3 regions of the Granulosicoccus antarcticus IMCC3135 genome follow, and region 1 is predicted to be linked to each of the others. Evidence: riboswitches for the same ligand, from Rfam matches in the RefSeq annotation. Region 1 holds a riboswitch; each other region holds the start of a gene.

Region 1 (9,683 bases):
TTGTTTTATTTGTGTATTTTCTGCATTTCAAACTTACCAAGACAAAGTCTTCTTTGCGTAAAAATGCCTGATTGAGTTACGATTTTGACTCGTAACGTTACGAGTTACGAAATAACTGAAAACCAGAATGATGAATATCAATGACATTCATCCCGAGTTGCCGGCACTTGCTGAGCAACGATGTGATTGGGAAAATTACCTGATACTGTTGTTGATCATTGAATTAATTAGGAATATTTTCTTAAGAATATCTAAAACTAGCGAGTAGCATTAACTCCGATGAAGACGATATCAAAGATAAGAAAAGTGCTGGCGCTGGATAGTCAGTGCAGATCCCGGCTCACAAGATCGATCGCAAGGACCTTGGGCGGAGTGGCTCTTCTGGCTTGTAGCCTATCTGCGATCGCTTCGATACAGGTAATCGACAACATCATTTCCTGGTCGGATGACGGCTGGTGGTACCAGGTTGAGAACCGGCTAACCGGAGAAATTGTCTGCCAGGGTGGACTTGAGTGCACTGTGCCAGAGGGCATTTACTGGGTGAGCAGTTTCAGCCCCGACGGTGACTCGAGGAGAGGTAGCCACGTTACAGTGGGTAATCCTATCGAGGATAACCTGAGCCTTGAGGATTTCGCAGTCACTATATCTGTTGATGATTTGACTATCAGCTGGAGCGTCGGTGGCTGGTATCAAGTTCAGAACGCTGAGACATTGCACGAAGTGTGTAACGGCGTTCCCGAATGTGTTGTTGAGGAACCCGGCACCTACCTCGTTATCAACCACAGTATCGGGCGACGAGTAGAAGTCAGTGTTGGTCAGGATTCGCCAACGGATCCGGGCACTGAAACGCCTCCAACTGAAAGCAGCTTTTCAAGTTCCTTGACTGTCAATGACAACACGATCAGCTGGAGCATGGCAGGCTGGCACCAGGTTCTGGATGCCACTACCTATAGTCATGTTTGTGGTGGTGGCAGTTCTTGCACCGTCCCTGAAGAGGGGCGTTATATCGTCATTAACCACGATGCTGATCTTCGAGCAGAGCTGTATGTCGGTTCAGGTACAGATGCTTCCAATTACCCTGATGGCGTTACCGTCAGTGGCAATGTCATCTCCTTGCCTGATGATGGCTGGTACCAGGTACAGTCCAGTACGAGCTACGAATCGATTTGCGAAGGGACAATTACCTGCCAGGCTGATCAACCTGGCAGATACACCATTATCAACCATACTTCAGGTGAGCGCTTTGAAGATATCGCCGTTTACTGGAGCAAATGGTTGGACCGTGATAATCCGTCCGGTGCCGGTGACTGGGAAATTGGATTCGAGGAAGGCTTGCCTTGTGCTGACCCGATGGACATTCAGGCACGTGTGTTGGGGCAGAATCAAATATATAGCATTGGCGATAGCATGCCGAACTTGCTGACCACCTTTCAGGCCGCCCATGGCTTGGTCTGCGAGAATGAGAAACAGACGTTTGGCAATTGCGAGGATTACGAGATACGATTTTACTGCCCTTATCAATGATTGCAGCGATGCCGTATATCCGAACCTTGCAGCACTTTGTCAATGGCATAGCCAGATGGGTCAAATCGTGGTGGTAGTACTTGCCTACCATGATTAAATTTTTCAAGAATTCACTACTAAGATTGTTTTCACCTGATAGTGCACTTGTCCAGGCAAATTCAGTTCATCGAAGTCTCATGAGCAACCAGGCCGCTCCAGACCAAGGTGATCACGCAGAGTGCTGCCGTGATAGTCGCTACGAAACAGGCCTCGATGCTGAAGCTCTGGCACCACCTGCTCGATGAAGTCCTCAATGCCGCTGGGTAACGATGGAGGCATCAGATTGAAACCGTCGGCGCCTTCATTGCAAAACCAGTACTCCATCTTGTCGGCAATCTGCTGCGGTGTACCCACCAACGTGCAGTGACCACCGCCTGCAGCCAGGCGTCCCAGTAATTGGCGTAAAGTAGGTTTTTCGGTTTGAATGATGCGTAATATGGTGCTGTAACGCCCTTGTGGGCCACTGAAATTTTCCATGGACGGCAGCGTTGGCACCGGTGCATCCAGCTCCCAATCCGAGCAATCCTGATCAATGAACATGGACAATTGGCGCAACGAGGCCTCTGCGGGCAGCAATTCATCGAGCTCACGCTGTTTGGCTTTGGCGTCCTCCTCCGTCGCAGCCACATAGGTCACCAGACCGGGCATGATCGGCACACTGACGGTGCGACCGGCAGCGCTCACTCGCTGCTTGATATCCCGATAATAATCTTGTGCTGCCGGCAAATCGTAGGCCACGGCGTAAATTGCCTCAGCATACCGGGTCGCCAGCTCCCGGCCCTGCTCTGAGGAGCCGGCCTGAAACAGTACCGGGTGTCCTTGTACCGGACGTGGCACATTCAGTGGACCATCTACCTGGAAGAACTCGCCGTGATGATTGATCGATCGTACCTTGTCCGGGTCTGCATAATGGCCCTGACGATCAAACAACAAAGCATCGTCATCCCAGGAATCCCACAACCCCAGCACGGCCTGCACAAACTCTTCAGCACGCCGATAACGTTCGGCATGATCTGGCATGCTCTCATAACCGTGGTTGCGTGCCTCCACATCAAACATGGAGGTGACTACATTCCAGCCGATACGACCACTGGAGATGTGATCCAGTGATGCCAGTAGACGAGCGGCATGGAATGGTGTGTAAAAGGTACTGGAGACGGTGCTGATAAATCCGATGTGCTGTGTTGCCCGACTCATGGCAGCGATAGCGGTGAGCGGCTCCAGATACCACCAACTGCCATCCGATACATTACCTGCGGCACCGCTGTCGGCGAAGAAGACGGCGTCCAGTTTGCCGCGTTCTGCCAATTGCGCCAGGCGCTCGTAATAGCGAATATCGCCCAATTGTTCCACTGACGACTGTGGATGTCGCCAGGCGGCTCGATGATGCCCGCACCCCATTAAAAACAGGTTCAAGTGCATCATGCGACTATTCACCCCGATGGCCCCCATCAGTTTTTAACCAGGCCGCCGTCAACCACCAGATTTTGTCCGGTCACTGAACGCGCCCAGGTCGAAGCAAAAAACAAAGTGGCATCGGCAAATTCTGCAGGTGTGGTTACCCGCCGCAGAGGCGTGCTGGCGGCAATGAAATCAAACACCTCATCGGGCGTTGCGGCAGAGGCATCGGTGGTACGCAACAGCCCCCCGGATACCATGTTTACCGTGATGTTATCGGGACCCAGATCTTGCGACAGTGTGCGCGTCAGTGACAACAATGCAGCCTTGCCAGCCGTATAATCATGGTACGGCACCACCGGATTCTGGAACAGATTGGTCCCAACATTCACAATACGGCCAAACCCCACCTCACGCATACCCGCCAGTGCAGCCTGAGTCGTGTTCAGCGCCCCTCCAACCACTCCCATGAATTGCTGATTCAGATCGTCCCAGCTCAACTGCTCAACGTTTGGGCGTGCATCACCGTTGAATGAAAATTCCGGCAGAGCATTATTGATCACGGTTGTCACCGGACGTCCGAAGTGCTGACGTGCCTGATCGAACATCGCTTGCACTGCCGCACGGTCAGTCACATCGGCCTGCACTGCCAGTGCGCGCTCTGGCGCTACGTTGACCAGCTTGTTGGCTGCTTCGGCGCTATTAAAATAATTTATGACAACTGTGGCCCCTTCACGCAGAAAAGCACGTACCAGGTGTTCACCCAAGCCACGGGCACCACCGGTAACCAGAACCAGTTGTTGGTCGAGACGGAAAGATTGTTGCATGAAAACCTCAGAAGTGAGGCAAAGGCATGAATGGGCAGACGCGGTTATGGGCCGGCTACTGACATCCCTTCGCCAGTATGAGCTGGATCAGGTTCAACGGGTTTTTTCTCAGCCCTGCAAGCAGGACACCCCGTGTCGAGCCAAGACCATAGCACAACGAATGTCGAAAAATACAAGGCCTGATAACAGCAATTGACAATCACGTTTTTATTTCCTACTCTGTGCTCACTCCTGGGGGTGCCGTAGAAAACGGCTGAGACACCGCACTTTGTGCGGTAACCCTTTGAACCTGATCCGGATAATGCCGGCGAAGGGAAGGAAATGCCTGCTCTACGCTTGGTTTCGTGCCCCTTCCTTTCTCGCTGTCATTCCAGTGACCCGCCATCTTTGGCGATAACGTTAGCGCCGGTGACGGCAAGGAAGACAACGATGTTCAGTATCTATACAGCCCTTGTCTGGCTGATTATATTCGCCGCTCTGTTCGCCATCCCCGGTCTGCTCTACGCTCGTCGCAAAAAAGACAAACTGGACGATTTTCTGGTTGCCCGAAACAGCCAGAGCAGTTCCGCAACCCTGTTGACACTGCTGGCCACCACCATGGGTACCTGGATATTGTTTGGTCCGGCTCAGGCTGCTACCTGGGGCGGTATCGGTGCCATAATCGGCTACGCACTGGGTGCTCTGGCTCCGCGCCTGATCATGATTCCTCTGGGCAGTCGCATCCGGACGCTGATGCCAGAAGGCCACACACTCACCGAGTTTGTTCTGGGCCGCTATGGCCGCGTGATGTACAGCTTTGTGCTCGCCATCATGATTTTCTATCTTTGCATCAGTCTGACTGCAGGTTTGACAGCCATTGCAAAAATGGTCTCCCTGCTCGCACCGGTACCATTATGGCTGACTGCCAGCATCGTCATGGCTGCCACCTTGCTTTACACCCTCTACGGCGGGTTGCGTGTGACCATCTTTACCGACCGTATACAGATGCTGGTTATTTTGCCATTTCTGGCATTGCTGATCGGTTTTGGCTGGCAAGCCGCCGGCGGTCTCGCACCGGCAATCCAGGGCTTGCAGGAAAAAGCGCCGCACCTGCTGAACCCGTTGGATATCAACGGCCTGAAATCCGGGCTGACGTTCTTTATTGCGGTCGTTCTGACCGGGCTCTTCTATCAAGGCACCTGGCAACGTATATTTGCCGCCCGCGATAACAAGGTCATCCGTAATGGCTTTATCCTCAGTGGTCTTTTCAGTTTTCCCATCATTTTCATCATGGGTCTGTTTGGACTGGCATTTGTAGGGCTGGACTTGCCGGGCGACGGCTCCGTAGCCCTCTTCAGCGTACTACTGAGCGATGTACCACTATGGTTTGCCATCGGCTTGCTGCCATTCGGGCTAGCGCTGATCATGAGCAGTGCCGACTCCACCATCAGTGGGCTCACTAGTATCATGGTGGTGGACCTGCACCGCCTGTTGCCGCGACTGAGAAACCATGATCTGTTGTCCTTGTCGCGCTGGCTGATCGTTCTGCTGTCGATCCCAGTGTTGTTTGTCGCCGCCCAGGGTTACAGCGTACTGTACCTGTTTCTGCTGGCAGACCTGTTGTGCTGCGCGGCCGCCTTCCCGGTATTTTTCGGCTTCTACAACGCCCGCTATCAGAGCTACAATGCTGCGATCAGCACCTTCGCAGGTCTGGTGGCCGGACTTGTGGTATTTCCATTACCGGGAGCGCCCATTACGAACCTGCTTGAGTCCTTCCTGCTGGCCTCGCTGGTACCGGTCGCCGTATCGCTTTTACTGCTGCTCCTACCTCAGGGAAAACTCTTTGACTTCTCACTTCTGGCGCAGCAAGTGCGAAAAATTGAGGGTTAGGATACCGGATGTCTGCGCAATACCCCATACAACGCACCTGTTCTCAGATTACAACGTCCATGCCGCCTTGAGACCTTCGAGCACTGCCTCCTCTGCCGTTCGCGCTGCAACACAGTCTCCGATGGCCACCAGCGCGATGTCTGCACTCTCCAGCTCATCCAGAAGCGTGCACTCCGATATTTGCCCCTGGGCAAGCACCAGGGTGTCAACATCATCAATAATGATGGGCTCTTCACTCGATGTGTGTTGCAGATAGACCGTCTGTGAATCGCACCCGAACAGCCGCGCATAGGGAATGATCTCGACCCCCAGCCGGTGCAGTCTTGCCACCGCCATATCACGGACATAACCCGGCAACAATTCGCCTGCATGCAGCCCGTTGACGGCCAGTCGAACGTGCCGCCCGCCTTCTGCCAGCAACTCGGCAATCCCCACACCAACCCAATCACAACGCCAATCGGCGATGACGACCCGTGAGCCCACATTTGCCTGCCCCTGAAGCACTTGCCAGGCATCGACAACCGGCGCATCTTCAGATATTTCTGCGCTCTGTGGCCAACGTGGTTTTGCACCAGTCGCAAGAATCACCACATCAGGACATTCAGCGTCGATCAAGGCTCTGTCTACAGAGGCTCCCCGCACCACAGTGACACCCGCCAATTCCAGTTCGCGTGACAGATTGGTCACGATGCCCCCAAATTCACTACGCCCTGGCAATAGCTGCGCAAGCAGTGCCTGCCCACCCAGCCTGGATGAGGCCTCATATAATGTCACTGCATGACCACGCTGTGCTGCCACGGCTGCCGCCTTCATACCACCGGGTCCGCCACCCACCACCATGACCTTCTTGCGCACACGGGCTGGCAACAAGGTGCCATAGTGACGCTCTCGTCCCGATTCTGGATATTGGATACAGGAGATGGGGTAGCCTTTGTGAAAGTGCCCAATGCAAGCCTGGTTACAGCCGATACAGGCACGAATATCATCCGATCGATCGGTCTGCGCCTTGACAGGCATCTGCGGGTCGCAGATCAATGCTCGTGTCATGCCACACATGTCCGCCTGGCCCGATGCAATTATCGCCTCAGCTTCTTGTGGCTGATTGATCCGTCCCGCCACCATGACAGGAATGCTGACGCGCTGCTTCACAGCCTCTGCAAATGGCGCAAGATAGGCATTGGCCACTGCCATGGGTGGCACGATATGCGTGGCCCCTCCCAGTGAGGCCGAGGTACCTGCAATCACGTTGACGTAATCCAGCTCCTCGGCAAGCTTGACGATCACATCAAGCGAAGTTTCTTCTGTCAGCCCATCCGGATCCTTCTCGTCACCCGATATACGCATACCCACCACAAAGTCTGGTCCGGTTGCACTGCGCACAGCCGCTATCACCTCACGCAAAAAACGCAGGCGCCTATCGACTGCCCCTCCATACTCATCATCACGTCGGTTAACGTTCGGGTTAAGAAATTGAGCTGGCAGATACCCATGACTGGCAACGATCTCGACGCCATCCACGCCCGCCTTTCGAACTCGCGCAGCTGTCGCACCATAACCTGCAACAATATCGGCAATCATGATCCGTGACAGAGCACGTGGTATGACATGGAACCGCTCACTGGGTGAGACCGAGGGTGCATAGGCAACCGGTGCCGAACCATCAAGCGATTCCATGATCTCGCGCCCCGGATGGAACAGCTGTACAAACAGCTTGGTACCGTGTGCATGCACCGTATCAGCCAGTCTTCTAAAACCCGGAATACAGCCATCGTCCACCCCCATCAAGCTGTGCGAGGTATAGCGGGCAGTCTCGTGCACCCCGGTGACCTGGCTGACGATTAATCCCACCCCGCCCTTCGCTCGGGCCTCGTGATAGGCAAGCAATGCATCGTTGACCGTGCCATCAGTGGGCAGCGTCGTATCATGGCCTGTCGAGAGTATGCGATTACGGATCTCAAGCGTACCGATGGTGATTGGCGAGAACAGATTTGGAAAATTCATAATGGCGTCATAACCGGCTATTGCCCTGCATAAGCCATCATGCCATGCCTGCTCACCACCTTGCGTTTATGCCACACAAACACTCGTGATAATCGTGACTGACGTATTCTGGAACTGTGTGAATCCAGATCTTTGAATGAGAGTCTTTGAAGTCCAGTCAGGCCCAATAAGATACCTGTCACACCGCCGCCACATCACACCGCATGAAAACACTATAAGGATCAAGCTTGTAATCGGCAAAGGGTTCACACTCGACAAACCCATGTCTTGCATACAGTTGGCGGGCCGGTGTAAACGCCTCCGGGGTGCCTGTTTCCAGCAGCAGATATTTCAGCCCTCGTGTCTTGGCAACCTCCAGCATATGGCTCAGCAATAGCTGGGCGACACCTTTACGCAGATGCGCCGGTGCTGTCTTCATCGACTTTATTTCCGCTGACTCTGCATCCAGTTGCTTCAAAGCGCCACACCCTTGCAACACGCCTTCATCTCTGACGCTCCAGAAGGTAATGTCAGGGTTTCTCAGCGCTACCATATCAAGGGCATGGGTACTTTCCGGTGGTGAGTGGCTGTGCATATCAGCCAAGTGCTCAAGTAGCAGCGCATGCACATCATCGGTACCCGGATCCTCTTCCTGAATCTTCATACGCTGCTCCTGTGTATTCTTTCGTGAGTATTGTTTATGAGAATATAGACGGCTACCGCACCCGCCTCTGCAGATTAATCAGCAGATCGATTGTTTGCAACACAGCAACAAAAGACACGTCAGGAAATTTATCAATGCCAGTCTCGGAGCTGATACCAGCATCCCCTACACCACATGCGGCCAGAGGCGCTCATCAGGGCATGTTGCTCTGGGTACTAATCGTGGGATCATCCTTTCCGGCTGTAGGGCTAATGAGCGAGGGCCTGCCACCTCTATTGCTGACAGCCATCCGATTTCTTATCGCATCGCTGGCGCTCTGGCCACTGGTCGCACGCTCATCGATTCAGTTGCCAAGCCTACCTGGCCTGGCACTGTACGCCATCATGGGACTGTCTCTTGCGGGATTTTTCGGTGCCATGTTCTGGGCCGCCCATCGCACTAGCGCACTGTCGATGGCAACGCTCTACGTCAGCGTGCCACTAGTAGCCTACAACCTGGGCCGACTATTCGGGGTCGAACAACGCGGTGGCCAACTACTGGCCATTCTGGTACTCGGGGCCGCCGGCGCTCTAGGATTAGCCTGGGCACAGAGCGCGGGTCAATCAGGTCAGCTACATTTGGGTCTGGCCGAGGCAGCCTTCTTTGCCGGTTGTATCGCCTCAGCGCTCTACCCGGTCCTGAGCAAAATTGGATTGAACCGAGGCTGGTTATCACCACGAGCGGAGGTACGTACCTTCTGGAGCTTGTTAATTGGCAGCCTGATTATCGGCATGCTCGGACTGATCACAGAGGCGCCACAACGACTGATGAGTCTGACATTGATGGATGGCCTGGTATTGAGCTATCTGGGTGTGTTTTCCAGCGGCGTCACGTTCTGGCTACAACAGCGTGCAATGGCTGTGCTGACACCGAGCGCGGTGACGGCTTACAGCTATCTGGTGCCCTTTGTCTCCATGCTATTGCTGTTTATAGAACAGCCCCAGCGCATGGGATGGTACTGGCTACCCGGCAGTCTCATGGTGATTCTGGCTATCGCGCTGTTATTGAATAGAGACACCAAGGAGCGGTGAGCGCTCTAAGCCGCATTATCGTAAACCCGTAAGCAAGCTTACAACTCGAACCGCTCACCAACGATCAACGACAGCTAACTGCAAGCCTGCAAATCCCCGACTATAGACCCACAACATATAGCCGACAAACTCACTGCAGCACATGGTGCATTCTGGATGCCTCTACAATCAGGTCACGTATCCAGATATGCGCAGGGTCAGCATTCAAACGCTCGGGCCAGATCGCTTCAAGCTCAAAGCCTGGTACCGGGATGGGAGTCTCAAACGTCCATAAATCCCGATGCATCACCGTGAGCAACCTTTCGGGCAACA
Region 2 (9,683 bases), 2.3 Mb from region 1:
GGTAGCACCGACCATGAACTGATCATTGCTGCGCGGAACTATATAGATCGGATGACGTGGGTGTAGCACTCGCACAGGACGGCTCAGTGTGATCTCTGCGGTTTCCAGTATCAACATCTCACCCTTCACGCCTCGCAGATCGCTGAGGCTATCGCGCGCGGCCAGGCCTCGGCAATCTATTCTCCAGCCACCGTCGGGTGCACTCTGTAAATACTGATCATCCAGCCTTTCATTGAAGACGGCGGTAAAGAGCTCGCTTGCAAGCAGTCTGTCCAGCAGTGCCTGCAGTGTCTCACGAGGGTTCAGGTGCGCCTCCTGTGGATAGTGCAGGCCCAGGTCGAATCGGCCATCGATATCAGGTTCCAGTTCGCCAATCTGGTCTCGGTTCAGTTCCTGATAGTCGGTGGTGCGCTGTGCAAACTGTCTGATATCCGCCTGGTCGCGTCGGTGGGCCAGAACCAGAGAGCCGCCGCTGTGCATGGACTGACTGTGTTGTTGCCAGTAACGCAGACTTTCCTGCCCCAGCCGAAATATCAACGGTTCTGCACTTTCGCTTTCACACCAGGGCGCCAGCATGCCACCTGCCCACCATGAGCAGCAGCTTTCGTCGATGCCGTTACTGGCGCTGCGTAGCGTGACCTGACAACCTTTTTCAACAAATGCCTGCGCGCAACACAGACCAGCGACCCCTGAGCCGACGATTTCGATAATCGGGAGCATCAGCTGCAATCCAGTCCCATCTGCCAGAAGTCGATTTCCAGTCGCGTGGCGGCATCGAAGGTCTGTACCAGCGTGTGCAAACGGGCACCATCAAGATTTGATAGCTCAACCGCATTGCAAGCCTCCCGGTGAGCATCAGCAACCTGCTGATATTCATCGCCTGCGTAGAGATTGATCCATTCAGCGTATGGGTTGTTTTCAAGGACCAGAAACGGTTGTGCCAGCAGCCAGTTGGCAATCTGGCCATACCCCAGAATACATGGGGCCAGTGCTATGTTCAGGTCCAGCAGCTCGCCTGCCATGCCGCGCTCCATGACATAGCGGGTGTAGGCCATATTGGGTGTCGACTCGATGGTGTTTTCCAGCTGCTCTTGCGAGATGCCCCATTGATGGCAGTACTGGATGTGCAAGTCCAGTTCGACATCCACAATACCGGACAAAGAGGCATTGGCCCTTTTCAGTTCTGTCAGATTACGACTCTTGAAGGCGGCCAGGCCAAAAGCACGAGCAAAGTGAATCAGAAAAAGGTAGTCCTGTTTCAGGTAGTGCTCGAAACAATGGCGCGGCAGTGTGCCATCGGCCAGCTGTCTGACAAAGGCGTGCTGAGTGTACTGCTGCCATTGCGGTTCGCATTGGCTCTGCAGATGCTCCAGAAGTGTCGACATGATATCAGCGGGCCTCGTAGGCGTAGGTGCTGGTTTCAGGCAAGGTATCGATCAGACCCTGCTTTTGCAGAAAGCGCGCAAAGTCTTCATATCGACGTGTATCCAGTGCGGCGGGGCGCAGTGCGAAACGGTGCAGGGTATCGCGCCAGGCACGCTGGTTCAGCTCGTTGTCGAGTATGTCCGTGTTGGTATTCTTGAACAATTCCCAGGCATCGTCAGAATGGTTGGCCAGATACGTGGTTGCACGTTCGACAGCTCGCAGGAAAGGGACGATCCATTCGGCGTCGCGTGATTCATTGTTGGTTACCAGGATCAGTTCGTCATAAAGTGGCACGCCGTGCTCTTCGGGGTAATAGGCCTTGCCTGCAAAGCCCTCGATGTCCAGCTGGTTGAGTTCAAAGTTGCGATAGGCACCAATGACGGCATCTACCTGTCCGGTGATGAGCGCGGGAGACAAGGAAAAGTTGACGTTGACCAGTTCGATATCGTCCAGTGACAGCGACTCGGTGTCCAGCATGGCTTTGAGCAAGGCATCTTCGAAACCGCCCACAGAAAAGCCAACCTTGCGACCCTTCAGGTCAGCAATGGATTTTACCGGACCGTCAGCCAGTACCACCAGTGAGTTCAAGGGGGTTGATATCAATGTACCAAAGCGCGACAGCGGCAAGCCTTCAGCGACCTGTACATGCAGTTGCGGCTGATAGCTGATGGCAACATCGGCTTTGCCAGCTGCGACCATTTTGGGGGGTAAGGAAGGATCTGCCGGTTCGATCAGTTCCACATCCAGGCCTTCCTCCTTGAAGTAACCCAGTTCTTTAGCCAGTATCAATTGGGCATGGTCCGGATTTACAAACCAGTCTAGTAAAACGGTCAGTGGTTTATCGTCTGCCAGACTTGCAGTACTGAAAAGCCACAGTGCCAGTAGCAGGTTCAATCGTTTCATGGGTTCAGTTTCGATGGGGTTGAGCGGTGTGGAACTGGCTGGAGTCACGTTGCCAGTAGAGGATTCGGTCAAGTAGCCGGTTAACGCAGAAGTACAACAGCAGTGCGATAAGGCACAGACACAATAATGCGGCGAACATCAGATCGGTTTGCATACGGCCATTGGCGTGCAGCATCAGATAGCCCAGACCTTTGCTTGAGCCAACCCATTCGCCGACCACCGCGCCAATGGGAGCAATGGAGGTGGCAACACGTATGCCTGAAGCAATTGAGGGCAGGGCGGCTGGCAGCCGGATCTGGAACATGATGCTCAATGGTGTAGCCCGTAGTGTCTGTGCCAGATCCAGCATGGCGGGCTGGGTGTGCCGGAGTCCGTCAAAGGTTGCGGCCACCACGGGAAAATAGATAATGAGTATGGCCATGATGATCTTCGAGCTGATGCCATAACCAAACCACAGGGTCAATAGCGGTGCCAGTGCGAAGACGGGCAGGGACTGACTGATGACCATCAGAGGCAGTGCCCAGCGACGCACAGAGGTTGATGCGGTCAGGCCAATGGCACTGATGATGCCCAGACAGCTGCCGATCACCAGGCCGACAACGATCTCGAAACCCGTGATCAATGAATGAGAGGCCAGTGATTGGGCGTGCGTCAGGACAGATTCGAAGACGGCCAAGGGGGCTGGCAGCATGAATTTCGGGATGCCCGTTATGCTCACCAGCAATTGCCAGAACACAAGGATGCTGGCAGCGGTGATGACAAAGTTCAGCAGCGCGGGGCGTTGTGTTGTTGGCAGCTTTTGCATATCAGGCGGCATCCACTTGCCTGCTCAGCGATTGCAGGTGATGCCATACCGTGGGTAGGTGCTGCATGACATAGGCATCATCCATGGCGCGAGGCGCAGCTGTCGACAGGCGAATGCTGTGAATGGATGAGGGCGATGCAGCACTGAGTACGTGGACTGCCTGTGACAGGCGCAGCGCCTCAATCGGATCATGGGTTACCAGCAGTACCGTGCGCTTTGATAACAGATCGAAGGCGAGTAGTTGCAGTTCATCTCGGGTGATGGCATCCAGTCGACTGAAGGGTTCGTCCATCAGTACGACAGGTTGATCCTCGAACAGGGTGCGGGCCAGGGCTATGCGCTGGCGCATTCCTCCTGAGAGCACAGCCGGTAGAGCATCGGCCCAGTCAGCCAGGCCGACTTGTTCAATCAGTGCCTGCGCGCGTTGCCGGTTGGCAGGGCTGCGTTCGCCACGCAAGCGGGCTCCCAGCTGCACATTGTCCAGATTCGACAACCAGGGTAGTAGGCCGTCCTCCTGTGCCATATAGGCAATCTGTCGGGATGCGCTCGGTTTGCCAAAGCTTGTAATGCAGCCCGAATCGGGCTGCTGCAAGCCTGCTACCAGCCTCAGGAGGCAGGATTTGCCTGCGCCACTGCGGCCCAGAATACTGTGCCATTGAGCCGATTCCATGCTGAGTGTCAGGCGATCAAAAATGCAATGCTCACCCAGTGTCAGGCTGACTGCCTGCAACTCGATGGCCGGAGCCTGAGTCACCTTCAACTCCACAGTGCATGAAAATGATGTACGGGACCGTGACCGTGCCCCACGTCCAGTTGATCGGCACAGGCAATCGCTTCGTGTATGTATTGCTCGGCGATGGCGATGGCTGTGTGCAAAGGCAGTCCTTTGGCTATTTCGGCAGTGATGGCCGATGACAAGGTGCAGCCGGTGCCATGTGTGTTGCTGGTGGGGATGCGTGGGTAGCAGAAGCGATGGATGGCGCCGTCTTGTAATAACAGATCGGTGCTGTCCGAGGATGCCAGGTGTCCGCCCTTGAGTAGAACCGCCGAGCAGCCGAACCGGCTCAGTGCCCTTGCCTGTGCTTCCATCTGCGCCTCGCTGCTGGCCTCGACATCACCCAAGAGCATGGCAGCTTCGGGGATGTTGGGAGTGATGAGGGTGGCTCGCGGGAAGAGGATGTCGCGCAAGGCCTCAATGGCGTCTGAGTGCAGTAATGAATCGCCACTCTTGGCCACCATGACAGGGTCAAGCACGACGGGGATGTCGGGGTATTGGTCGAGCACCACGCCGATGGCTTCAATGATGGGAATGCTGGCAAGCATGCCGATCTTGATGGCATCGACCTTCAGATCGGACAGGACGGCGACGAGTTGTTGCGTCACGAATTCAGGCGCCACCTCATGAATGGCACTGACCGAGCAGGTGTTCTGGGCAGTTAACGCGGTGATGGTGGAGGCGCCATAAACGCCTCGGGCGCTGAAAGTCTTCAGGTCTGCCTGGATGCCCGCACCACCGCCCGAATCCGATCCGGCAATGGTCATGGCGATCGGGATTCGCTGTCGCTGGGTATCAGCGCTCTGGGGCGGCAAGCTGGTTTTGTTGGTCTGCATGATTCACTCCTCGGCTAATACCGAGTGTGAAAGAGACCGGGGCATGGGAATCATGGTCATTCCCTTGGCTTGATCCCTTCGTCGGCATTATCCGCATCAGGTTCAGCGGGATCGTGCAGACATCTGCAGCATCTCAGCCGAACCCCCATGCGATATGGTTGTCCAGCACCCCGTCAAGTGGGCCAGAGACTAACATGCTATTTGGCTGATCGCCAACGCCTTATGCAATTATCGGCAAGCTTGCGCGCAAGCCATGCACCATTGCTGAGCCTATAAAGATGCTATCGATGAGGGGGACAGTTGTGCAGGATGAGGATATCTGGTATCAATCACACGCAATGCACATGGGAGTAGAGTGGGGGTATGTGGGGAGTTCAGGCTGTCGGACGTCCTGGATTGTCTGGTGTATTTCATCTTCCGTGTCTCTGCCACTTGTGGCAACAATCTGCAATTATCTAGAGAAAACAAGATGCTCAAGAACATAGTCCGAACAATGGTTGGATTCGCCCTCATCAGCACGGCTCATGCTCAAGAGGAAAAGGTTCTCAATATCTACAACTGGTCGGATTACATTGCCAAAGATACCATTGCCAATTTCGAGGCAGAAACCGGCATCAAGGTCAACTACGATGTCTATGACTCCAATGAGCTGCTGGAATCCAAGCTGATAGCAGGTAGCAGTGGCTACGATGTTGTCGTGCCCACAGCACCTTTCCTGGAGCGACAGATCATGTCGGGTGTCTTCGCAGAGCTTGATCGCAGCAAGCTGTCCAATTACGGCAATCTGGATACCGAGATCCTGACACGCATGGCCGCTCATGATCCGGACAATGCCCATTCTGTGCCTTATACCTGGGGGACGACAGGTTTTGCCTACAACGTTGACAAGGTGGCCGCTGCAATGCCCGATGCGCCGGTGGATAGCTGGGACATGATCCTGAACCCTGAGGTTGCGGAGAAGTTCCAGTCATGTGGCGTGACGGTGGCGGAGGCGCCAACCGAGGTCTTCGGTATTGTCATGGCCTATCTGGGAAAAGACCCTTATAGCAACGACGTCAAGGATGTCGAATTATTCGAAGAGCATATGTTGAAGGTACGACCTTTCATCAAGTATTTTCATTCATCACAGAATATCAATGACCTTGCCAACGGTGAGATATGCGTGTCCATGGGATACAACGGCGATATGCTGATTGCCCGCGATCGCGCCAGCGAAGCTTCGAATGGTGTCGATATCAAGTATGTCATTCCCAAAGAAGGTGCCGCTATCTGGTTCGACAGCCTGGCCGTGCCTGCTGATGCTCCCCATCCGGACAATGCTCATCAGTTCATCAACTACATGATGAGACCGCAGGTCATTGCTGATGTTTCCAACTATGTTTTCTATGCCAATGCCAACAGCGCATCAACGGAATTTGTCTCTGACGAAGTGAAGAGCGATCCGGCTATCTACCCTTCAGAAGCCGTCAAGGCTTTGCTGTTCGCCGACTTGGCGGACGAGAGAAAGTTTACCCGGGCGCTCTCCAGAGCCTGGACCACCATCAAGACTGGTAAGTAGGTAGCACGGCTGGCCCAGCCGGATTCAGCGATACCCTGAACCAGAATGACCTGGTTCAGGGCAATTTGAGCAAGTGGAGATATCAACAATGGCTGATACCGGTGAGCTGGCAAGCAAGGTGAAGGTGCCATGGAATGACGCGGAGGCAAAGCCCTATATACAGCTGGAGAACGTGACCAAGAAGTTCGGTAACTTTTCGGCTGTCGACAATGTCTCGCTGGATATCTACAAATCAGAGCTGTTCTGTCTGTTGGGTGGGTCGGGGTGCGGCAAGTCGACTCTGCTGAGAATGCTGGCAGGATTTGAGGAGCTTAGCAGCGGGCGCATTCTGCTCGATGGCGTCGACATGGCCGGTATTCCGCCTTATGAGCGACCTGTCAACATGATGTTTCAGTCTTATGCCTTGTTTCCGCATATGACAATCGAAGCCAATGTGGCCTTCGGCCTCAAGCAGGAGGGCGTTGCCAAGGCCGACATCAACAAGCGTGTGACTGACATGCTGGAGATGGTGAAACTAGGCGATTTCAGGAAACGCAAGCCGCACCAGTTGTCCGGCGGGCAGCGACAGCGTGTGGCACTGGCCCGGGCACTGATCAAGCAGCCAAAGCTGTTATTGCTGGATGAGCCACTGGGTGCGTTGGACAGAAAGCTGCGGGAGAATACGCAGTTTGAACTGATGACCTTGCAGGAAGAGCTGGACATCACCTTTGTGGTGGTGACCCATGATCAGGAAGAAGCCATGACGCTTTCCAGCCGCATCGGTGTCATGGACAAGGGACGCATTGAACAAGTGGGTTCCCCTAACGAGATCTATGAACACCCTGCATCACGATTTGTTGCCAACTTCATCGGTTCGGTCAATCTGTTCGATGGCAATGTCATTGAAGATGCGGATGATCATGTGCGAATCAGTTCGGATGCAGCGGGCTGTAACCTGTACATCGATCACGGTGTCAATAACGTCAGTGAAGGCTCACGCGTATCGGTGGCAGTACGGCCAGAAAAAATCAGAATATCGCGCCAGAAGCCTGACCAGGAAGACAATGTTGCCTACGGCACGATAATCGAAGTTGCTTATATGGGCAGCCTGTCCATCTACCGGATACAACTGAAGGCGGGGCCCATGATTCAAGTCACACAACCTAATCTGGATCGGGATACGGAGCAGTTCACCTGGGATGATGAAGTGTTTTTGAGCTGGAAGCCCTACAGCGGCCTGGTACTGACAGCGTGAAGTTCGGGCATCCCTCTCTGGGCAATGGCTTGATCTCGCTCTTCGAGCCGCTCATGCATACTTCTCTGGGCAGAGCCGTGGCGGCCGTGTTGGGTGCATTTGGCGTGACGGGCCGCAGCAGTGTTATCGCCATTCCCTTCTTGTGGTTGTTCCTGTTTTTCCTGCTGCCTTTTGTCATTGTTCTGAAGATATCGCTGGCAGAGTACGCCACCGCCATCCCTCCCTATAGCGACCTGCTGGAGTGGGGGGAGGATGCCGTGGTTTCCATCAAGCTGAATTTTGGTAACTTCCAGTTCCTGCTTGAAGATGATCTCTATTGGGCCGCGTATCTGAACTCGGCAAGGATTGCCCTGATTTCGACCCTGTGGTGTCTGTTGATTGGCTATCCCATGGCTTATGCCATTGCGCGTGCGAATCCCGTCAATCGCAACATTCTGCTGATGCTGGTCATCCTGCCATTCTGGACATCGTTTCTGTTGCGTGTCTATGCCTGGATGGGGATTTTGAAGAACAACGGCATCATCAATAACATTCTGATGGGTCTGGGTATCATCGATCAGCCCATCGTCATGATGCAGACCGACTTTGCGGTCTATCTGGGTATTGTCTATTCCTATCTGCCTTTCATGATTCTGCCCTTGTATGCGAATCTGGAGAAGCTGGACGGCACACTACTGGAGGCTGCCTACGATCTGGGGTGCAAGCCTTTCAAGACCTTTCTGGTCATCACCTTGCCGCTGTCGTTACCGGGAATCATTGCTGGCTCCATGCTGGTGTTCATACCGGCCGTTGGCGAATTCGTGATCCCCTCGTTGCTGGGTGGACCGGATACTCTGATGATAGGCAGAGTGTTATGGGATGAATTCTTCAACAACCGTGACTGGCCGGTTGCTTCAGCTGTTGCCATTGCCATGCTGGCATTTCTGGTGGTGCCGATCATGGTGTTCCAGCACTATCAGAACCGACAGCCGGAGGCATGATGAAGATTCGCAAACGCTTCAACTTTCTGCTTGCCAGTCTGATATTCGGCTATGCCTTTCTTTATATTCCCATCATCTCGCTGATTGTTTTCTCATTCAATGAGTCAAAGCTGGTTACTGTCTGGGGTGGTTTTTCGACCAAATGGTACGGTGAGCTGTTCCGCAACGAGCAGATTATCCAGGCAGCCCTTCTGAGCTTGCGCATTGCGGTTATCAGCGCCTGCTTTGCCGTGGCATTTGGCACGCTGGCAGGCTTCGTCATGGCCCGTATGCGTCAGTTCCGGGGGCGTACCCTGTTTACCGGGATGTCCATGGCACCACTGGTGATGCCGGAAGTGATTACCGGTTTGTCGCTGCTGTTGTTCTTTGTCGCACTGGAGAAGCTGACCGGCTGGCCTAATGGGCGAGGGGTCACCACCATCACGATTGCCCACATCACTTTTTCCATGGCCTATGTGGCGGTGATCGTCCAGGCGCGTCTGGCGGATATGGATCCCTCGCTGGAGGAGGCTGCGATGGATCTGGGGGCAAAGCCTGCCAAGGTGTTTTTTGCCATTACGCTGCCTATCGTGGCACCGGCATTGATATCCGGATGGCTGTTGGCTTTCACACTGTCGATTGATGATCTGGTTATTGCAAGCTTTGTCTCAGGGCCGGGTTCAAGCACCTTGCCCATGGTTATCTTCTCCAAGGTCAGGCTGGGTGTCAGCCCGGATATCAACGCCCTGGCAACCATTATCATCGGCATTGTTGCTATCGGTATTCTGATAGCGATCATTGCTCTGAAGCGTCAGGAGAAACGACAAATGCGCGATGCGCAGCTGATGATGTCAGAGGATGGCTGAGGGCGATAGCCGAAGCTTGTTGAGGTAGTCAATGACTGGTAAAAATATACCACCATTGCTATAGTGCCTGAATATGCCGCATCCCTGACATCCTGAACCCTGACCATTATTTGAAGTTCAGCAACAGGGGGTGTTAATCATGAAACAGGGAAAAAGGTGCTGATTTTCGATGGAAACTCTCAATCGTCATCCTGCAATACAGTTGTACCAAGAGCTGCTGGGGCAACTTGCCTGTCTGGTTGACGAGGTTCGATCGCATTGCGATGGTGTCGTTGTCTATCAGCTGCCCGTGGTGGAGGCGGAAAGCGTTGTTCCTTCTCAT
Region 3 (9,683 bases), 2.7 Mb from region 1:
AATCAGTTGCCAGCGTTTCCAACGATTTCTCGGTCTTCGAAGCGGTACCATCAAGCTCCTTGACGCTGGTTTCCAGCTCGCCCAGACTTTTCTTGGCGCTTTGCATAACGTCACGCGAGTTGTTTTCGAAATCCTTTTTCGCCGAGCTGACCATGTTCTTCAACTCATTGATTTGCTCGCGCTGATCACCGATCAGTTTTTTCAGATCTCCTGACTGCAACTCAGAAGCCAGATCAGTCTTGACCCCACGAACAAATCGCTGGAGCTTGCCGATCCACTGCCCAGCTGTTTTCGCTACAGCAGGCAGGCGCTCAGGACCAATGACAACCAGTGCCACGATCCCGATCAGAATAATCTCTGTAAAGCCGACGTCAAACACGTGTGCTTGATCCGATTAGAGGGCGCGTTGAATCAAACAGACTTTTGATCATCTGTCTTTTGCATGACAGTTTCATTAGCCTGCTTAGTGCCATCTTCCAGCTCTTCAGTTGGCGCAGTCTCTTCTTCCTTCACAGCCTGTTTAAAACCCTTCACAGCCGAACCCAGATCGCCACCCAGATTTTTAAGCCGTTTGGCCCCGAATATCAGCACGACAATAACCAGGATGATTAACAGCTGAGGAACACTTGGCATACCCATAATTTTCTCTATTGTCTAATCGCTGACGCGAGCAGCTTTCTCGGCATGTCCCGAGACACCTTCGCGACGCTGCAATTCGTTCAAAATATCAGCCGGCCCGAGCCCCTTGGCACTCATGAGGACCAGCATGTGAAACCACACATCGGCCGCCTCAGCCACCAGATCAGCCGAATCGTCTCCCTTGGCTGCCAGAATAAACTCGACAGCCTCTTCTCCTACTTTTTGCAATATGGCGTCTTCACCCCGAGCAAACAAGCTCGCTGTGTAAGATTCTGTCGCATTGCTCTGTCGACGACTGTCGATCTGATCGCCCAGCCGCGCAAGAATGTCGCTCATATTGAAATCTCGTTAAAATCCATACCGCCATAGTGTAAGCCGTACCGACGTCCGGTTCATGTCTACTGCCCACACTTTTTCGACAAATTCTTCGTGCCTGTGGCGCTTGTGGCTTATCGCCCTTCAATCCCAAGATCAGAACAAACTCACCACAGGTGCACGCATATTATTGCATCTGAACGCAATTGTTCATTCTTTACCAGATTTCGGCTTATTGTAGATATCGTCTGGCGACTTGATAACAGGTTCGCAATCCTGCCACTCGCCTTGCTCGTCCAGCTTGCGAAAGAAACAATGCTGACGCCCCGTATGACAAGCGATACCTCCCACTTGTTCCACGCTCAGCAGCAGAACATCCCCATCGCAGTCCAATCGAAGCTCTTTGACGCGCTGCACATGACCGGACTCCTCGCCCTTGCGCCAGAGCCGCTGGCGTGAGCGTGAAAAATAAACGGCTCGACCCGAGGCTATCGTCTCGCGCAGTGCCTCTTCATTCATCCATGCAACCATCAGAACCTGACCAGTCTTCTCATCCTGAGCAATGGCTGGCACTAATCCGGCATCATTGAATACGACCGATTCAATCATTTATTTTTCAACAACTTATAAAGAACCTGAATGGAAATTCTAACATGAAGCAATCGACCATATCCTGCGCCGATATCTCCATTCGAACCAGTCTTCAGAACTTGCCAGGCCGATACAAGGTATTTGTCGAAATCGACCCAGACTATGCCTATATGCGCACTTCGATGGATCGTGATGCCATGTGTGCCTTCGCTTCAGCGATCGTATATTCACCGAAGTGAAAGATGCTGGCTGCCAACACCGCATCAGCACCGCCCTTCAGCACTCCATCACTCAAATGCTCTAGCGTGCCGACACCACCGGAAGCAATCACCGGTATTTCCACGGCATCAGTAATGGCCCGAGTCAGTGCCAGATCAAAACCGATCTTCGTACCATCGCGATCCATACTGGTCAACAATAGCTCCCCAGCACCGTACTCAGCCATCCTGATAGCCCACTCGATGGCGTCAAGCCCTGTACTGGTTCGGCCACCGTGTGTAAAAATTTCCCATCGCGGTGCCTCGCCTGGCTTCGAGACAGATTTGGCGTCCAAGGCGACAACGATGCATTGCGAGCCGACCTTGTCGGTGGCTTCACGCACCAGATCCGGACGGTTAACAGCAGCAGTATTGATACCCACCTTGTCTGCCCCGGCGTTCAGCAACCGACGCACGTCTTCAACCGAGCGGATTCCGCCTCCCACGGTCAGAGGAATGAAAACCTCTGAAGCAACCTCTTCCACGACATGCAGAATCGTATCTCGGTTATCGGAGCTTGCGGTGATGTCCAGAAAGGTGATTTCATCGGCACCGGCTTCGTTGTACCCGCGCGCAACACTGACGGGGTCACCCGCGTCGCGGATCTCCAGAAACTTGACACCTTTCACCACACGACCGCCGTCCACATCAAGACACGGAATGATTCGTTTTGCCAAGCCCATGATCAGATCCCCTAGGCGTTATCGGTGTAGCTATCAGCCAACGCCTGAGCTTGCGCCAGGTCGATGGTTTTCTCATACAGTGCCCGGCCCACTATTGCACCCGCGATGCCGCGATGCCGCTGTTTACCCAGCGCATCGATGTCGTCAATATTGGTGACTCCGCCAGAGGCAATGATGGGAATATTGACCGCGTCCGCCAGTGCGGCCGTCGCTTCCGTGTTAACACCTTGCATCATACCGTCCCGACTTATGTCGGTGTACACGATGGCACTGACACCAACATCCTCGAATCGCTTCGCCAGTGACACAGCGGTAACACTCGACGCTTCAGCCCAGCCTTCCGTTGCCACAAAACCTTCATTGGCATCAAGACCAACAATGACGTGACCGGGAAAGCGTTGGCAGAGTTCATCCACGAATTCTGGCTGCTTGACCGCCAATGTGCCGATGATCAGGTACTGGACACCTGCATTGATATAGGCAGTGGCCGTCTCTATCGAGCGAATTCCACCACCGATCTGCACAGGCACATCACCACAAGCCTTGCAAATCTCACTGACAACGGCCGCATTACGCGGTTCGCCAGCAAAAGCCCCGTCAAGGTCGACCAGATGGATGCGTCGAGCTCCCTCTTTCAACCAACGCCTGGCCACATCAACCGGGTTGTCATCAAACACGGTGTCATCGTCCATACGCCCCTGGCGCAGACGTACACATTTTCCATCTTTCAGATCTATGGCTGGAATTATCAGCATCAAATCGATTCCGTTTTCTTGAACGAGAAAGGGGACATTCCAGCAGCACTGCAAAATGCGCTAGCCAGGAATAAGACACCCATAAAGTGACAGGCTTTCTGAAAGCAACAGAAGACACCCATAATTCTAACGGATGCCGTCTGACTCCCGATCTTCTGGACACCCATTAACTCAGACCATCCCAATACGCAAAATTGCGAAGTAGCTGCAGTCCATCAGCAGCACTTTTTTCAGGATGAAACTGACAGGCAAACAGATTGGGAGCCGCAACGGATACCGCGATGTCGTGCCCGTAATGACAAGAGCCGGTTACAACCGATTCGTCATCAGGCACACAGTAATAACTATGGGCAAAGTAGAAACGGCTGTTATCGTCAATGCCCGCCCACATCGGATGCTTTCGCACCTGGCGCACCTGACTCCACCCCATGTGCGGTACTTTCAAGCGCACACCATCGTCCAGCAGCGGATCATCAAATCTGACGACCTTGCCTGGCACCACATTCAGGCACTCGATGCCATTGTTTTCATCGCTGGCACTCAGTAAAACCTGATAGCCCATGCAGATGCCCAGAAATGGTCGGGTTCCAGCAATGCGGGTAATCGTTTGCGCCAGACCACTTTGTTGCAACGCAGCCATGCAGTCCGCTGCAGCCCCCTGACCTGGGCACACGACACGATCGGCAGATTCGATGACGCTGGCATCGGCACTGACAACCACTTCCATATTTTCAGTGACGTGCTCAATAGCCTTGGAAACCGAGCGAAGGTTACCCATGCCGTAGTCAATGACAGCAATTCTCTGCATGATGTTGCTCTGTAATAAATGTCCCCCGCCAATCGCGGGAAGTTGTCACAAACGATCAGTCGACCTGTAAGGAGCTACAAGACGCCTTTGGTTGACGGCATGGCATTAGCTGCTCTGTCGTCAATGGAACAGGCAACTCTCAGCGCACGACCAAATGCCTTGAACAGAGTTTCGATCTTGTGATGATCGTTGACACCTCGTAGCACATCCATATGAATAGTGGCTCTGGCGTTGTTTGCAAAGCCCTGAAAGAACTCAGAAGTCAGATCAACATCGAAATTACCAACGCGAGCACGCTTGAAGTCGGCATTAAAATGCAGGCCTGGACGACCCGAAAAATCGATGACAACTCGCGACAATGATTCGTCTAGTGGAACATAGGCATGTCCGTAACGCACTATGCCCTTGCGATCGCCAAGTGCCTGAGAGAAAGCTTCGCCCATAGCGATACCAATATCCTCGACAGTATGATGATCATCTATATGAGTGTCGCCATTGCACACAACATTCAGATCAAAAAGACCATGTCGAGAAATCTGATCGAGCATGTGCTCCAGAAATGGCACACCAGTCTGAAAATTACTGTTGCCGTGCCCATCCAGCACAAGCTCTACCGCGATACTCGTTTCCAGAGTTTTTCGCTCTACCTTCGCCGTACGACTAGACACTAAAAAACCTCCAGGAAATGTGCGGGAGCATACACCGTCCAACCACTCCTTGACACCCATAAACGTGCAAGATCCAACCAGCAAGCCCCCACCTCGAGAATTGAAGCAGTTGAGCACAACCAGACACCCATAAAGATTTGAAGTGCCACCGAAGACTTCAAATCACCAAAGCCAGGCTCTTGCAACTTCCCCATGCATCTCATGCTTGCTTGGAATTAGTGTGAAATCATATATTTATCAGAAACTTGAAAGACTACTTCAGTAGAAACCTAATCAGACTGCCGAGTTTGCAACCAGAAAGTCACGGGACCGTCGTTAACGAGGCTGACTTTCATATCTGCGCCGAACGTGCCTTGCCCCACGGGAAGGCTCTCGGTAGAGACCACTGAAACAAGAGCCGAAAACAGCTCACAGGCCTGTGCAGGAGGCGCCGCGGAGGAAAATCCGGGACGGCGACCTTTATGGGTGTCTGCTACCAAGGTGAACTGGGGCACCAAAAGCACGCCTCCACCCGACGCACGCACGTCCAGATTCATCTTCCCCTGCTCGTCGGAGAACAGTCGATAGCTGAGAATTCTCTCTGCCAGCTCCGCGACATTTTTATGGGTGTCTGATTTCTCGATGCCGATAAGCGTCAACATACCGGCACCTATATAGGCGCTGATTTGACCTTCGATAGTCACGGAGGCTTCGGTTACGCGCTGTATCAATGCAATCATAAAAGATCAAATAAAAGCAACATAATGCATATTTTAGTGAAAGTAGGAAAATTCCTACAACAAAATCAGTCATTTCCTACGCAAATACGAGGAATTTCCGATGGCAGTTCATCCTCGATATGCCGATAATATGCCGTGTGGTCAGGGAACTACCACAAACAAGGATGTCACACGGACGATACAAGTAAACAAGGAAGTTCAGCTCATGATGAGCTGCAGTTTTGATGACCACGTCAACCTGAGGGGCCAATGGATGGCTCAGCCCGGCCAACGGATGGCCGGGTTTTTGGTGGTTGAGCATCCTATGCTCCCCCAATGCCCTGTCAGGCGACCCTTCACTCCCAGCCAGACCTACCGCCTAGCATTGCTCCCATGGCAAGTCCTCGAAACGCCAGCCAGCCACCGTATTGCGGTGATGAGCGTCATCCAGCGGCCCTTCAAAGCCTCCTTCAATGACGCTGATATCACTCAGGCCATCACTAGCCAGAGCCTCTGCGGCATCCAGAGAACGGTTGCCGCTCCTGCAAATAAGGAAAACCGGTGAAGAACGGCGCCCTTTTGCAGACACCCGCCCCAATAAGGCTTTTCTGACATTCGCAACGAAGTTGACGTTGACGACCCAGTCAGGTGCATCAATCCACGGAACATTGACCGCGCCCCGCGGATGTCCGATCATCAGAAATTCCATATCCGAGCGAACATCAATCAGAGTCACTCCAGGCTCCGATTGCATGATTGCCCAGGCATCGGTTGGTGAAATGGACTCAATCGCCACAGCGCTGTCGCTCATGCAGTACTCCGTTAAACAATGGATTCACTAGTCGAACCAGATTCTAACGACAAGTCACCCTCATTTGCACCAGCTAAACTATTGCTTCGTCTCACACAGGTTTCTCAGATGTCCGTACTGCTCATCCGCACCTTGAGCCGGGCGCTCAGCTGGCTACCCTTCCATGCCAACCAGTCGCTGGGAGCGACACTTGGCCGCCTTGCCTGGCGACTAAACGGCAAACTGCGAAGAATAACCGAGATAAACATCGACCTGTGCTACTCGCAACTGCCCGAACACGAGCGCCGCGAACTGGTGCGTAACAGCCTGATCGAGACCGGCCGTCAGTTAACTGAAAGCGCTTGGATCTGGCATCGCCCTATCGAACAGAGTGACGAAAAAATCGTCGAAATACGAGGCCAGAACTGGCTGGATGAAGCGCAGCAATCCGGCAAAGGCTGCCTCATGGTGTCCCCACACCTGGGAAATTGGGAACTGTGCTCCTTGCCACTGTCCCGCCAGGAGCCGTTCACCTATTTCTACAGAAAACCCCGTCAAGCAGGTATGGACAAGGTTCTGCTGCGTTGGCGAGCTCACCTGCGAGGCCAACCGGCGACTCTCGATGTCTCAGGCATCAAGCAAGGCCTGAAAATTCTGAAGGCGGGAGGACTGGTAGGAATTCTTCCCGACCAGGAACCAGACCGAAACAACGGACACTTCGCCCCCTTTTTCAACAAGCGAACACTGACCATGACTTTGCTGTCACGGCTAGCCAATCGCAGTGGCGCTGTGGTGCTTTTCTGTGTCGTAGAGAGGTTGCCGCGCGGCAAGGGCTGGATTTTTCACATCATTCCGGCTGACAAGGCTGTCGCCAGCCGTGATATCGATGAAGCCACGATAGCCCTGAACCGGGGCGTCGAACGCTGCATTGAGCTCTGTCCTGCGCAATATCTGTGGAGCTACAAGCGCTTCAATACCCCTGAGGATGGCGCGCGCAGCCCCTATCGCTAAAACAACACACGCAGTCCGCCCTCTTGCAAGCAGATCGAACATGCCGCACACTTGCACCCGCGACAACACTGTCGCCATAACCATGATGACTCAACGGGGTGCCGCAAGGCTGAGAGTCCGGCAGATTAAAGCCGGCACAACCCGCAGAACCTGAACCGGCTAGCACCGGCGTAGGGATTGAGTTGCAGTGCCTTCGTCAGGTCATCATTCACAGATTCAACGATGATTATGACAAGCCTGCTTTCTGCGACTTTTTCCAATCCATTCGCCTTCTCGCGTACCGCGCTCGCATCAATGCTGGCTGCAAGCTGTATCGGCATGATGACTCTGCCAACCAGTGCCACGGCAGCCGAACGCACCTTGACCGTCTACACCTACGAATCCTTCACCTCTGAATGGGGTCCTGGCCCAGCCATCAAAGCAGGATTCGAAGAACAATGCGGTGACTGCTCCATCGATTTTGTGGCGCTGGATAGCTCGGCAGGCATTCTTAATCGAGTGCAACTGGAAGGCGATTCAAGTCGTGCCGATGTCGTTCTCGGCCTGGATACCAACCTGATGGCTATCGCAGAAGACAGCGGGCTACTGGCCGACTCTGAGGTGGACACCAGTTCACTCACATTACCCGTCAAATGGGAGTCCGATATTTTCGTCCCGTTCGACTATGGCTATTTCGCCTTCGTCTACGACACCGAAGCACTGGCAACACCACCTACCAGCTTTGAAGAACTGATCAACGCACCGGATGAGGTCAAGATCATCATTCAGGACCCTCGCACCAGCACACCGGGCCTGGGTCTGCTGATGTGGATGAAATCTGTCTACGGCGACAAGGCTGCTGAAAAATGGCAAGCGCTGCAACCACGCATTCTGACGGTCACCAAAGGCTGGAGTGAGTCCTACTTCTCCCTCTTTCTCAATGGCGAAGCCCCTATGGTGCTCAGCTACAGCACCTCGCCCGGCTATCACATGGAAATAGACAAGACGGAACGCTACCAGGCTGCCTCATTCAGCGACGGCCATTACCTTCAAATAGAAGTCGCCGCCTTGCTCAAACGATCTGAAAACCTTGAGCTGGGTCGTGAATTTCTGAGCTACCTGACCAGTAAAGAGGCACAGACAAGCATTCCGCTGGGCAACGTCATGTACCCGGTAGTTGACCTGGGCGATCAGCTACCTGCCTCTTTTGACAAGCTGATCGAGCCTGTCAAAACTCTGCAATTCTCGCCATTGGAAGTCAAAGACAATCGCAAGCAATGGATCAATGAATGGCTGGAGGCATCCACCGCAGGCTGACCGATGTCTATTCGCTGGCCTTGGTGGTCAAGTGGTGCCATTGCATTACTGCTGATTGCCGGCCTTACGCTGCTGCCCATGGCCGCCATGTTTCTGGAGGCCGGCAGCATTGAATGGCGCAGCATTTTCGCTAATAGCTACCTGCAAAGCGTCGTCCGGTTCAGTGTATCTCAGGCAATCCTGTCGACGCTATTGGCCTTGTTGACGGCAATTCCAGTCGCGTTGGCCTTGTCACACAAACCGGCATTTACAGGCCGCTCTCTGATCATCTCGGTGTTCAGCCTGTCTCTGGTCATACCGACCATCGTAGCGATCTACGGCATTGTTGCGGTATTTGGCCGCAGCGGCTGGTTAAATGAGTTGCTTGCATTTCTCTCAATCCAGCCCGTAGGACTCTACGGCTTGCCTGGCATTCTGATAGCGCATGTATTCTTCAACATGCCGCTGGCTACTCGCATTTTTCTAAACAGCCTGGAGACCATTCCAGAGGATAACTGGCGTTTGTGCAAACAGTTGGGCATGAGCCCCTGGGCCATATTCCGATTTGTTGAATGGGACCGCTTGCGCAATCAACTGCCCGGATTGGCGCTACTGATATTTACTCTGTGCTTCACCAGCTTTGCCATCATCATGACTCTGGGCGGTGGACCTCGCTCAACCACTATCGAAGTCGCCATCTACCAGGCACTGCGTTTCGAATTCGATATTACTCAAGCAGTGGCTCTGGCAAGCATCCAATTGGTAATCTGCCTTGCATTAATGGCGTTGAGTACAGTACTGCGCCACAACAGCAGCATGGACTTTCATGCCTACATACCACTGCGTGAGAAGAAATCCGCGTCACAGGTGTACGCGGTAAAGCAAGGATTGTGGCGAGGCACTGCCTGGAACCTCATCCACTGGGGCGTCATCATCACAGCCAGTTCATTCGTTTTTCTGCCATTACTTGCCCTGACACTGTCTGCGCTCAATGGCAAGACCCTCAGCGTGTTAACCGATGCCTCGACCCTGCAGGCCATGAGCAATACCATTATCGTTTCACTATGCGCTGCCGGGCTTTCTGTGTCCCTTGCCCTGAGCCTGCTGGTCAGTACTCGTCACATGCGTATTCGACTCCATCAGGAGCGGCGTGGCCAGTGGCTGCAACTGACTGGCAACATCATCCTCGTGCT

The links. A riboswitch is a leader RNA that binds a small molecule or an ion and turns the genes downstream of it on or off. The one in region 1 is predicted to bind thiamine pyrophosphate.
Region 2: another riboswitch for thiamine pyrophosphate. It lies ahead of thiD (bifunctional hydroxymethylpyrimidine kinase/phosphomethylpyrimidine kinase); the one in region 1 lies ahead of IMCC3135_RS09635 (sodium:solute symporter family transporter).
Region 3: another riboswitch for thiamine pyrophosphate. It lies ahead of thiB (thiamine ABC transporter substrate binding subunit); the one in region 1 lies ahead of IMCC3135_RS09635 (sodium:solute symporter family transporter).

The regions. Positions count from the first base shown of each region.
Region 1 is NZ_CP018632.1:2,203,785-2,213,467, reverse strand. It holds gene IMCC3135_RS09650 (hypothetical protein) at 592-1,524, shown strand; gene IMCC3135_RS09645 (LLM class flavin-dependent oxidoreductase) at 1,699-2,988, opposite strand; gene IMCC3135_RS09640 (3-oxoacyl-ACP reductase) at 3,015-3,788, opposite strand; TPP riboswitch at 3,836-3,931, opposite strand; TPP riboswitch at 4,012-4,121, shown strand; gene IMCC3135_RS09635 (sodium:solute symporter family transporter) at 4,218-5,657, shown strand; gene IMCC3135_RS09630 (oxidoreductase) at 5,706-7,658, opposite strand; gene IMCC3135_RS09625 (GNAT family N-acetyltransferase) at 7,837-8,301, opposite strand; gene IMCC3135_RS09620 (DMT family transporter) at 8,436-9,371, shown strand; gene IMCC3135_RS09615 (LysR family transcriptional regulator) at 9,502-9,683, opposite strand, start outside.
Region 2 is NZ_CP018632.1:4,522,709-4,532,391, reverse strand. It holds gene IMCC3135_RS19600 (FAD-dependent oxidoreductase) at 1-720, opposite strand, end outside; gene tenA (thiaminase II) at 720-1,385, opposite strand; gene IMCC3135_RS19590 (ABC transporter substrate-binding protein) at 1,390-2,328, opposite strand; gene IMCC3135_RS19585 (ABC transporter permease) at 2,333-3,133, opposite strand; gene IMCC3135_RS19580 (ABC transporter ATP-binding protein) at 3,135-3,887, opposite strand; gene thiD (bifunctional hydroxymethylpyrimidine kinase/phosphomethylpyrimidine kinase) at 3,890-4,744, opposite strand; TPP riboswitch at 4,801-4,927, opposite strand; gene IMCC3135_RS19570 (polyamine ABC transporter substrate-binding protein) at 5,214-6,302, shown strand; gene IMCC3135_RS19565 (ABC transporter ATP-binding protein) at 6,391-7,536, shown strand; gene IMCC3135_RS19560 (ABC transporter permease subunit) at 7,533-8,516, shown strand; gene IMCC3135_RS19555 (ABC transporter permease subunit) at 8,516-9,361, shown strand; gene IMCC3135_RS19550 (DNA replication terminus site-binding protein) at 9,531-9,683, shown strand, end outside.
Region 3 is NZ_CP018632.1:7,310,613-7,320,295, forward strand. It holds gene tatB (Sec-independent protein translocase protein TatB) at 1-379, opposite strand, end outside; gene tatA (twin-arginine translocase TatA/TatE family subunit) at 412-639, opposite strand; gene IMCC3135_RS31730 (phosphoribosyl-ATP diphosphatase) at 655-975, opposite strand; gene hisI (phosphoribosyl-AMP cyclohydrolase) at 1,165-1,563, opposite strand; gene hisF (imidazole glycerol phosphate synthase subunit HisF) at 1,712-2,485, opposite strand; gene hisA (1-(5-phosphoribosyl)-5-[(5-phosphoribosylamino)methylideneamino]imidazole-4-carboxamide isomerase) at 2,497-3,240, opposite strand; gene hisH (imidazole glycerol phosphate synthase subunit HisH) at 3,407-4,048, opposite strand; gene hisB (imidazoleglycerol-phosphate dehydratase HisB) at 4,123-4,716, opposite strand; gene dtd (D-aminoacyl-tRNA deacylase) at 4,986-5,435, opposite strand; gene IMCC3135_RS31765 (rhodanese-like domain-containing protein) at 5,794-6,225, opposite strand; gene IMCC3135_RS31770 (lysophospholipid acyltransferase family protein) at 6,334-7,215, shown strand; TPP riboswitch at 7,300-7,409, shown strand; gene thiB (thiamine ABC transporter substrate binding subunit) at 7,438-8,511, shown strand; gene thiP (thiamine/thiamine pyrophosphate ABC transporter permease) at 8,515-9,683, shown strand, end outside.